Regions from separate parts of the Blautia faecicola genome, predicted to be linked through region 2. Evidence: predicted binding sites of a transcription regulator. Region 2 holds the regulator's gene; each other region holds the start of a gene.
The links. The regulator NrdR, encoded in region 2, represses ribonucleotide reductase genes. The targets are predictions, from matches to a motif close to CACAANATNTTGTG.

Region 1: the regulator NrdR is predicted to act here: its motif matches at 1,995-2,008, upstream of ETP43_RS03935 (ribonucleoside triphosphate reductase).
Region 3: the regulator NrdR is predicted to act here: its motif matches at 1,919-1,932, upstream of nrdD (anaerobic ribonucleoside-triphosphate reductase).

What each region holds. Positions count from the first base shown of each region.
Region 1 is NZ_SDKC01000001.1:847,186-850,475, reverse strand. It holds gene ETP43_RS03935 (ribonucleoside triphosphate reductase) at 1-1,853, opposite strand, end outside; gene hflX (GTPase HflX) at 2,112-3,290, opposite strand, start outside.
Region 2 is NZ_SDKC01000001.1:1,248,363-1,251,652, reverse strand. It holds gene ETP43_RS05605 (aminotransferase class I/II-fold pyridoxal phosphate-dependent enzyme) at 1-869, opposite strand, end outside; gene nrdR (transcriptional regulator NrdR) at 978-1,427, opposite strand; gene ETP43_RS05595 (PRC-barrel domain-containing protein) at 1,704-1,958, shown strand; gene ETP43_RS05590 (sulfate/molybdate ABC transporter ATP-binding protein) at 2,021-3,085, opposite strand; gene modB (molybdate ABC transporter permease subunit) at 3,098-3,290, opposite strand, start outside.
Region 3 is NZ_SDKC01000001.1:3,053,208-3,056,497, forward strand. It holds gene nrdD (anaerobic ribonucleoside-triphosphate reductase) at 1-1,902, opposite strand, end outside; gene ETP43_RS13765 (D-2-hydroxyacid dehydrogenase) at 2,066-3,031, opposite strand; gene asnA (aspartate--ammonia ligase) at 3,285-3,290, shown strand, end outside.

The DNA of each region.
Region 1 (3,290 bases), 400 kb from region 2:
ATCTTTCTTACCAGTGTCGCTGCCGCCTTCCAGTCCGGAAGTTTCTCTCCCAGGAATGCATGGAAGACTGTACCGGATGTGTACAGTGTCTGTAACTCATCCTGCACATCCAGGGCATCGAAGATATCCGAAGTATAATCTACCGGCAGGTGCGAGCTGTTCGTGTAATACGGAGTATCTCCTTCATGACCAGCGGTAATGATATCCGGATAATGTTTCTTGTCATGTTTTGCCAGGCGATACGCGGTGGATTCTGCCGGTGTTGCCTCCAGGTTATACAGTTCTCCGTATTCTTCCTGATAATCGGACAGCCGCTCTCTCATATGGTTCAGGACGTCTTTTGTAAACTTCTGTGTCTTCTCGTCAGCCATATCCGCGCGAAGCCATCTTGCATTCAGACCAGCCTCATTCATTCCCACCAGACCGATGGTGGAGAAATGATTGTCAAAGCTTCCCAGATAGCGCTTGGTATACGGGTACAGACCCTCATCCAGCAGTTTTCCGATCACTTCTCTCTTGATGTGCAGGGAACGCGCGGAAATGTCCATCAGACGGTCCAGACGCTGATAAAATTCGTCCTCATCCTGAGACAGATAAGCGATCCGCGGCATATTGATCGTTACCACGCCTACAGAACCGGTGCTTTCGCCGGAACCGAAGTATCCTCCGGTCTTTTTACGCAGTTCTCTCAGATCCAGACGCAGACGGCAGCACATACTTCTTACATCGCTCGGCTGCATATCGCTGTTGATATAGTTGGAAAAATACGGGGTTCCGTATTTGGATGTCATCTCAAAGAGCAGACGGTTGTTTTCGGTATCAGACCAGTCGAATTCTTTTGTGATGGAGTAGGTCGGGATCGGATACTGGAATCCTCTGCCGTTGGCATCGCCCTCGATCATCGCCTCGATAAATGCCTTGTTGACCATGTCCATCTCTTTTTTACAGTCTTTGTATTTAAAGTCCATCTCTTTTCCGCCAACGATCGCCGGAAGTTCTGCCAGGTCATCCGGAACGGTCCAGTCCAGTGTGATGTTGGAGAACGGAGCCTGGGTTCCCCAGCGGCTCGGTGTATTGACGCCGTAGATAAAAGCTTCGATACATTTTTTCACTTCCGGATAGGTCAGATGGTCTGCTTTTACAAACGGAGCCAGGTAGGTGTCGAAAGAAGAAAATGCCTGCGCACCTGCCCATTCGTTCTGCATGATGCCAAGGAAATTGACCATCTGGTTGCACAGAACGCTCAGATGTTTTGCCGGAGCAGAAGTGATCTTGCCTTCTATTCCCCCTAATCCCTCTTTAATCAGCTGTTTTAACGACCAGCCGGCACAGTATCCGGTCAGCATGGAAAGGTCGTGAATATGGATATCTGCGTTTCTGTGTGCGTCTGCGATCTCTTTGTCATAGATCTCGGACAGCCAGTAGTTTGCTGTTACCGCTCCGGAGTTGCTTAAGATCAGACCACCGACGGAATACGTCACTGTAGAGTTCTCTTTGACACGCCAGTCTTCCACTTTCACATAGCTGTTTACGATTTCTTTATAGTCCAGAATCGTGGATTTCATATTTCTTACTTTTTCTCTCTGTTTGCGGTAGAGAATATAAGCTTTTGCCACTTCTGAATAACCGCACTGGATCAGAACATTTTCCACACTGTCCTGGATATCTTCCACAGACACCTGGTCTTTTTTTATCTTATTCTGGAAATCCGCAGTTACCCGCAGTCCGAGCATCTCCATCATATCCGGCGTATACTGTTTTTCCTGCGCCTGGAACGCTTTCTCGATCGCCTGTGTAATTTTACTCAGCTGAAACGCTGCGACTTCCCCATCACGTTTTATAACATTAAACATTCTTCCATCCTCTTTTCCTGTTGCTTTTGCAAGATACACGGATGTGTGTCTTCCTGCTTCTGACGCTTTCCGAAACTTTGTTTGGCGGATGTGTCGACTACTATAGTAGCAAACCGTTCTTTCTCTGTCAATACAAAAAACTACCATATATTGTGTCGTATTTTCTACTTGCACAATATATGGTAGTAATGTTATGTAACCTTGAAAAGAGAGAAAACCGCCTTTCTATAGGGCTTTTCCCTCTTCTTTCTTCTTTTCTCAGATCTGACTGTAAACCTCCATCGGCACATATGCCTTCAGAGAAATTCCTTCCGCCAGAAATTCTTCCTGTACCACCTGTCCGTGTCTTCGGATCCGGGCAATAATCCCAGCCTGATCGTACGGAATCAGACGCTCGATATAGATCTGTCCTTCGCGCAGAACCTCCGCGAGAAGTTCCTTTAACTCCTCGAGTCCCTGTCCGTTCTTTGCCGAGATCTGGAGCACATGATCCGCCTGAAAATCTCTGAGCTGTTCCTTATCCGTACACAGATCCTGTTTGTTAAACAGTGTGATCACTTTCTTATCCGACACGCCAAGCTGTCGCAGGGTATCGTAGACCACCTGCATATGCTCATCCATCTGCGGGTTGGACGCATCCACCACATGGAGGATCATGTCCGCGTATTTTGCTTCCTCCAACGTACTTTTAAACGCCTCGATCAGATGATGCGGCAGTTTCCGGATAAATCCTACGGTATCCGTCAGAAGAATCTGCTGTTTTCCCGGAAGATCCAGTGCCCTTGTGGTTGGATCCAGCGTGGCAAACAACTGATTTTCCTCAAGAACCCCTGCCTGTGTCATCGTATTGAGCAACGTGGATTTGCCTGCGTTGGTGTATCCTACGATCGCCGCCACCTTCACTTGGCTCTTATCCCGCTGGCTGCGGATCAGTTCGCGGTGCTTCTGCACCTGTTCGAGCTGTTCTTTTAACTGACCGATCCGGCTGTGGATCAGTCGACGGTCCATCTCCAGCTTTTTCTCTCCGGGTCCACGTGTACCGATCCCACCGCCCAGACGGGACAGGGAGGCTCGCATACCGACCAGCCGTGCCGCCCGGTATTTTAACTGGGCAAGTTCCACCTGGATCTTTCCTTCGCTGGTTTTTGCCCTCTGTGCAAAGATATCCAAAATGACCATCGTTCTGTCCATCACTTTGCATTCCAGCTCCTGTTCCAGGTTGTTTAACTGGGCAGGGGAAAGCTCATCGTCGCAGATCACGCCGGTAGCATCCAGGTCATACAGCAGTTCCTTTAACTCCTCCAGCTTTCCTTTTCCAAGGTACGTTGCCGGATGAATCGTCTCTCTGCTTTGCATGATCGTTCCCACAGTGACCGCTCCTGCTGTCTCTGCCAGTTCTCTCAGTTCATATAAAGATTGTACGGTATCATCAGACTC
Region 2 (3,290 bases):
GCCGTCTGAATGATCGACTGTGCTGGTACATTCGAACAAAGGCGCATATTGGAAAGCATCTTGATTCCCTCGATATAACCTGCTGCTGCTTTTTTATTTCCGCTTAATACCATCCAGCCCACACGGAAACCTGCGATCATATGGGATTTGGACAGTCCGCTGAAGGTCACGCAGAACACATTTTTCGGCGCGATCGATGCGATGGAAATATGTTTCAGTCCATCCATCACCAGACGGTCATAGATCTCATCGGAGAAGATGATCAGTCCGAACTCTTCTGCGATCTTCACGATCTCTTCCAGAATTTCTTTCGAATACAAAGCTCCGGTCGGGTTGTTCGGGTTGATGATAACGATTGCTTTTGTTCTGTCTGTGATCTTACTTCTGATATCCGCAATATCCGGATTCCAGTCAGACTCTTCGTCACAGATGTAATGCACCACTTTACCGCCTGCCAGTGTAGCTGTTGCCGTCCACAACGGATAATCCGGTGCCGGGATGAGGATCTCGTCACCGTCATTTAACAGTGCCTGCATACTCAGGTTGATCAGCTCACTGACGCCGTTACCGGTGTAAATATCGTCCATCGTCACATCCGGGATTTGCTTTAACTGACAGTACTGCATAACCGCTTTTCTTGCGGAAAACAGTCCCTTCGAATCCGAGTATCCCTGGCAGTCCCATAAGGACTGTCTCATATCCAGAATCACTTCTTCCGGTGCATTAAAACCAAATGGAGCCGGATTACCGATATTCAATTTCAGAATACTGAGACCATCCGCTTCCATTCTGGCCGCCTCGTCCACCACGGGCCCTCTTACATCGTATAATACGTTATCCAGTTTGGAAGATTTATCAAAAGTCTTCATTAGTATCTGCCTCCATTCGTTTTCATTTTTTTACTTTATCACACTAATTCAGTGGATTACATATTTTTTTTATTGTAACGCACAATGGTGCGCTTGTCAAATTTCCATTTATTTCAGAATCTTCTTCAGTTCATCCATAAAGGTATTGACATCTTTAAATTCTCTGTATACCGAAGCAAAACGCACATAGGCAACTGCTTCCAGGTCTTTGAGTTTATCCATCACGATCTCTCCGATCACAGAACTCGGAATCTCCCGTTCCTCCAGATTGAAGATCTCGGTTTCCACCTCGTCCACCAGCTTGTGGATCTGTTCTGCAGATACCGGACGTTTGTGGCAGGCACGCAGTACACCCGCCTCAATCTTTGACCGGTCAAACTGCTCTCTGTTCTGGTCTTTTTTGATCACGATCAGCGGAATCGTCTCTACTTTCTCATAAGTGGTAAATCGTTTTCCGCACGCATCACACATTCTTCTTCTCCGGATGGCAGTATTGTCATCCACCGGGCGGGAATCCACAACCCGGGTATTATCCTGATTACAAAACGGACACTTCATATTTTATCCTTCTCTTTCCGCAAACTGACTTTGATTGTCCGGTATTCTCTCGTGTCCCCTTATTCCCGTTCAATTTTCTCACAGTTTTCTTATTTTCCCAGTAACTGTTCCGTGTCTTCACAGTTACTTTTCCTACAACCGGCATCTCTCCTGCGTCCCCTCACGCAGCGGATGCTCTATCTCTTCTCATCATAATATAATCGCAAACTCATCGTCAAGACAATTGTCCACAAAACATATAATTATTATAAAAGAAAGATAAGATTCAGGATTTTTATGCGAATTATTGATCTGAAACAAAAAGAAGTCATCAATACCTGCAACTGTAAAACCCTTGGCTGCCCTGTGGATGTGGAATTTGATCCGTGTAACGGGCAGATTACCGCCCTCATCATTCCCGGTCCCGGAAAATTCTGCTGTTTTCTCGGAAGGGACAGCGAATTCTGCATCCCCTGGGAATGTATCTGTCAGATCGGGGAAGATATTATTCTGGTGGAAATCGATGAGAAAAAATGCCTGAAGAAACTGTAGCTGTTTTTCTGACAGCTACAACATTTTTCTCCAGACATAATTTCTGTCATATTGCTGTTCTCTCAGTCTCGTCCGGCTGTACCGACATCCAGCAGCAACAGGTCTTCTTCTTTCACATACAGCACCTTGGGCACTCCATCCGAAGGATCCCAGTCGGTTTTCGCTGTTTTCCATTGCAGCCACTCACAGGAATCGTCTTTTCGAAAAGAGACATTCCACTCAAAAGGATCTTCCATGATCCGGTATTCACCCACCGGAAACTCGCTGTAATTGCCTTCCACCGGTTTTTCTCCTGTAAAATAATGGGCGCGGATTCCGATCGTCTGCGCCTGCAGGGCTTCTTTGGATACCCGAAGGGCGACGCCCCACTCTGCTGCCCAGAGCCAGTTTCCGTCTTTGTGGCTTTCCATGGCTTCCACCGCACAGATATTTTTACAACCGGATAAAAGTGCCGCCGTCTTCGTCTTCGGATTCCGGAAAAATTCTTTTACCGGTTCGATCACTTCCATCCGTCCCTGGTTGATACAGCTGACCGTATCACACAGCCGGTAGACCTCATCTCTGCTGTGTGATACGAAAAGTACAGGCTTCTGTACCTCCTGCAAAAGTTCCAGCATCTGCTGTTCCATTTTCCATTTCAGATAGCTGTCCAGCGCAGCAAACGGTTCGTCCAGAAGCAGCACTTCCGGCTCCGAAGCCAGCATACGTGCCATCGCCACACGCTGTTTTTGTCCGCCGGAGAGCTGACCCGGCATGTGATTTTCCAGTCCGCCAAGCTGAAATCCTGTGATATACTCTCTGACTTTCTTCGGATCCGGCTTTCTTCCCATCCCCGCCTGAATGTTCTGTACCACATTCATGTTGGGAAACAATGCGTAATCTTGAAACATATATCCGACTTTTCGTTTCTGTGGCGGCAGATTGATCCGTTTTTCCGAGTCAAACAATACCCGGTCATTCAGTACGATTCTTCCCTCATCCGGGCGTTCGATCCCTGCGATACATTTTAACGTCATACTTTTTCCACATCCGGATGCTCCCAGGATGGCAAATACACCGCCATCCATCGAAAAATCCACATCCAGCAGAAAATTTCCCAGTTTCTTTTTTATCTTTACCTGCAGCATCGTTCGTCTCCCTTACCAACGTTTTTTATGTTTGTTCCCGCCGGATCCGATCAGATTCATCACCAGTACCACAACAAACGCAATGCTCATAATAATGAGTACCCAGAAACCGGCGGTTCCATAATCACCGTCCTGAATAACCATGGCGATCTTCTGGGAAATCGTTCCCGTCTTTCCCGGAATATTTCCCGCGAGCATCGAAGTC
Region 3 (3,290 bases), 1.8 Mb from region 2:
ATGTACATTGTAGGAAATCGGATATCTGACATATTGGATCTTACCACCGTTGCACAGTTCCCAGAATCTTCCTTCCAGATCCTGTTTTTGGATAGGAGTAATATCCTCAGTTACGTGGCAGTGGAAACTGTTGCTCACATACGGACGGTCGGATACCCCGCGCACGATACCGTACATCTTGCGGAACTGCTCTACCTGCAGACCGCAAAGGCTCTCAGCCGGTGTTCCGTAAATTGCATACAGGATCTGATCCTCTTTTTTGTATACATTAATCTTATCATTGATATAACGAAGCACTTCCAGTGCAAATTCTCCGTCTTCGGCAATGGATTTACCATTGTAAAGTTCCTGCAGTTCGTTCAGTGCTGTGATACCGAAGGAGGCTGTCATCGGACGGAGTAACGGACGGATCTTATCGGATGGTTTCAGATGGCCTCCGTAGAAACCGCCCTCACAGTATGCCAGCGGATTCGTGGAAGCACGCATCTCACCAAGGTAATCGTATGTTCTCTTATGCAGTCCGCGGATCATCTCCAGATAGAAATCCAGAACTTCATAAAAATCTGTGTTCTCTGCACGGGCTTTTGCCAGGATCATCGGAAGATGCAGGCTGACCGCACCGATGTTGAAACGACCGACAAAGACAGGCACATCGTTTTCATCTGCCGGTTCCATACCGCCACGCTCATACCACGGACTTAAGAAGGCACGACACCCCATCGGGCTGATTACTTTTTTATATTTTTTGTACATGCTGGAAATATATCCCTGGCCACTCATGGACAGCCAGTCCGGATACATGGTTTTTGCAGAGCAGGCAACACCTGCCTCAAAGACATCTTCACATTCTTTTCCATCTCCATGGATCTCTTCATCATACAGGAACACAATCTTCGGGAACAGTACCGGTTTTTTATGTCCGGCTTTTCCCTGTCCGCCCATATGGACTTTCAGCAGAGATTTTGAGATCATTTTTTCAAATCTTCCCGTTCCCAGTCCCAGTGTCACAGTAACAAACGGATAGTCGCCACGGGAGGAACCAACGGTATTTAATTTATATTCAATTCCCTGCCATCCCTGATCACAGTCACGGCAGACTTTTTCCCAGGCATATACACGACCCTTTTCTTCTCTTCCTTCCCAGGACGGATCGGAATATTTCAGGAATTCTTCATAATATTTGTTATAGCTTTTCTGTGCATACGGAGACAGGATCTTGTCTACTTCCGGTACGGTAAATCCGCCGTACTGCTGTGCTGCGGTACTGAGGATGATATCACCCATAACGTCAAATGCGGTGTCCAGGGTCTTCGGCTCGTTGTACCAGACATTTCCCATCTCAAATCCACCACGCAGAACAGATCCCACATCAAACAGACAGCAGTTCATTGTATCCAGACGCGCAGACTGATCGTGGATGTAAATATAACCATCTTTGCATGCCTGCAGTTCGTTCCGGTTCATAAAGAATTTTCTGTATAATTCTTTGTTCAGCTCGTTAAAGATCAGACTTCGTTTTGTTGCTACCAGTGCACTGTCGGTGTTGGCGTTGCTCTTATCTCCGATATAACGGATGGACTGGCTTTTCGTGTAGACTTCGTCCATCATATGAATAAAGTCTACTTTATAATTCCGGTAATCACGATAGCTTTTTGCTACTGCCGGGTTCACCTGTTCCAGAGCGCCCTCCACGATGTTGTGCATATCCTGGATCATGATCTTTCCGCCCTTGCGTTCTCTGGACATGGCTTCTGCACGGTCGGTCGCATATTTACAGATAAAATTGATCTCGTCATCGGTAAAACGATACATGACACGACCTGCCGATTTATTGACCGCACGCTTGATCTTATTGGCATCGAACTCTTCTTTTGTGCCGTCCTTCTTGATAATATATACCATTGTTTCCACTCCTTACTACTATATATAGTGTTTTTTCTGTTTTTCAAAACAACATTTTGTAGACAACAGTATAGCACGGTTATCTGCAAAAGGAAAGAGAAGAACCCTGAAAATTCTTCTCTTTTTTTGTTTTATTTTTTATGCAATTTTCCGAACGCCTGTCTTACCGTTTCACATATCCAGTGGAAAAGTCAATGATATTGTGAAGGGCTTCGCCTTTTTCGTAACGTTCCAGGTTCTCAATCGAAAGATTCAGAATCTTCTCGAGTGTCTCCGGCAGTGCATATCCACCGGACACATGTGGGGTAATGATACAGTGCGGAGCATTCCACAGCGGGTGATCTTCCGGAAGTGGTTCCGGATCGGTGACGTCCAGACCTGCGCCGTAAATGCTTCGCCCCTGCAGTGCTTTCGCAAGTGCCAGACTGTCGATGGCGGTTCCGCGACCTACATTTAACAAAATTGCGTTCGATTTCATCAACTGTAATTCTTTTTCTCCAATCACACCTTTGGTATCGCTGTATCCCGGAAGGCTCATTACCACGATATCTGCCTGCGGCAACAGTTCCGGCAGGGCTTCCATTGTGTATTGTGCATCCACGTACTCCGGTTTTGGTTTCTGGCTCCTTCTAATGCCGGTCACATGTGCACCCAGTACTTTCATTTTTCTTGCAAATGTCGTTCCGATATCTCCAAGGCCGATCACCAGAACATGGCTTCCCTCTGTGACCATCATATGGGTCTGTTTTTCCCAGCGGTGGTCTGTTTGCTGGTCATGGTAAATGTCCAGGCGTTTCTGCAGAGCAAACAGCATCGCGATCAGATGCTCAGAAATCGCCATTCCGTAGGCTCCGGTTGCATTGGTCAGCTGTGCCTGTTTTGGCAGAACACCCGGCTCGCAGAATCCTTCGGTTCCGGCATTATTTAACTGTATCCAGCGCAGATTCGGGGAATCTTTTAAGAATTCCGGTTTTACGTTGCCGATAATAATATTTGCATCCTGCACCTGCTCTTTCGTCACCTCTGCTTCCAGGCAGTAGGTTACTTTCGCATCCGGTGCGGTGTTTCTGATTCGATCTTTCTGTTCTTCTCTCACCGGAAGAACCACTAATATTTTTTCCTGTTCCATCCCGTTTTTCGACCTTTCCCAACATACTCTGCATATTACACTAGCACAATTGCGGGTAAGTTACAAGGCAGAATTGATTCTGTGCATCGCGAAGCATGTTGCCGTGCACCTCGTGCCCGGCAACAATTAGTTGTTGTATTCGGGTGGTTTTCTGCTATAATATTACCATAATACCAGGGTAAACGGGTAAAGAGTTGTTGGTGTCTGCCGGGATTCTTAGCTGGATGCCTTTCAAAATTTGAGGAGGATTGTTATGGAA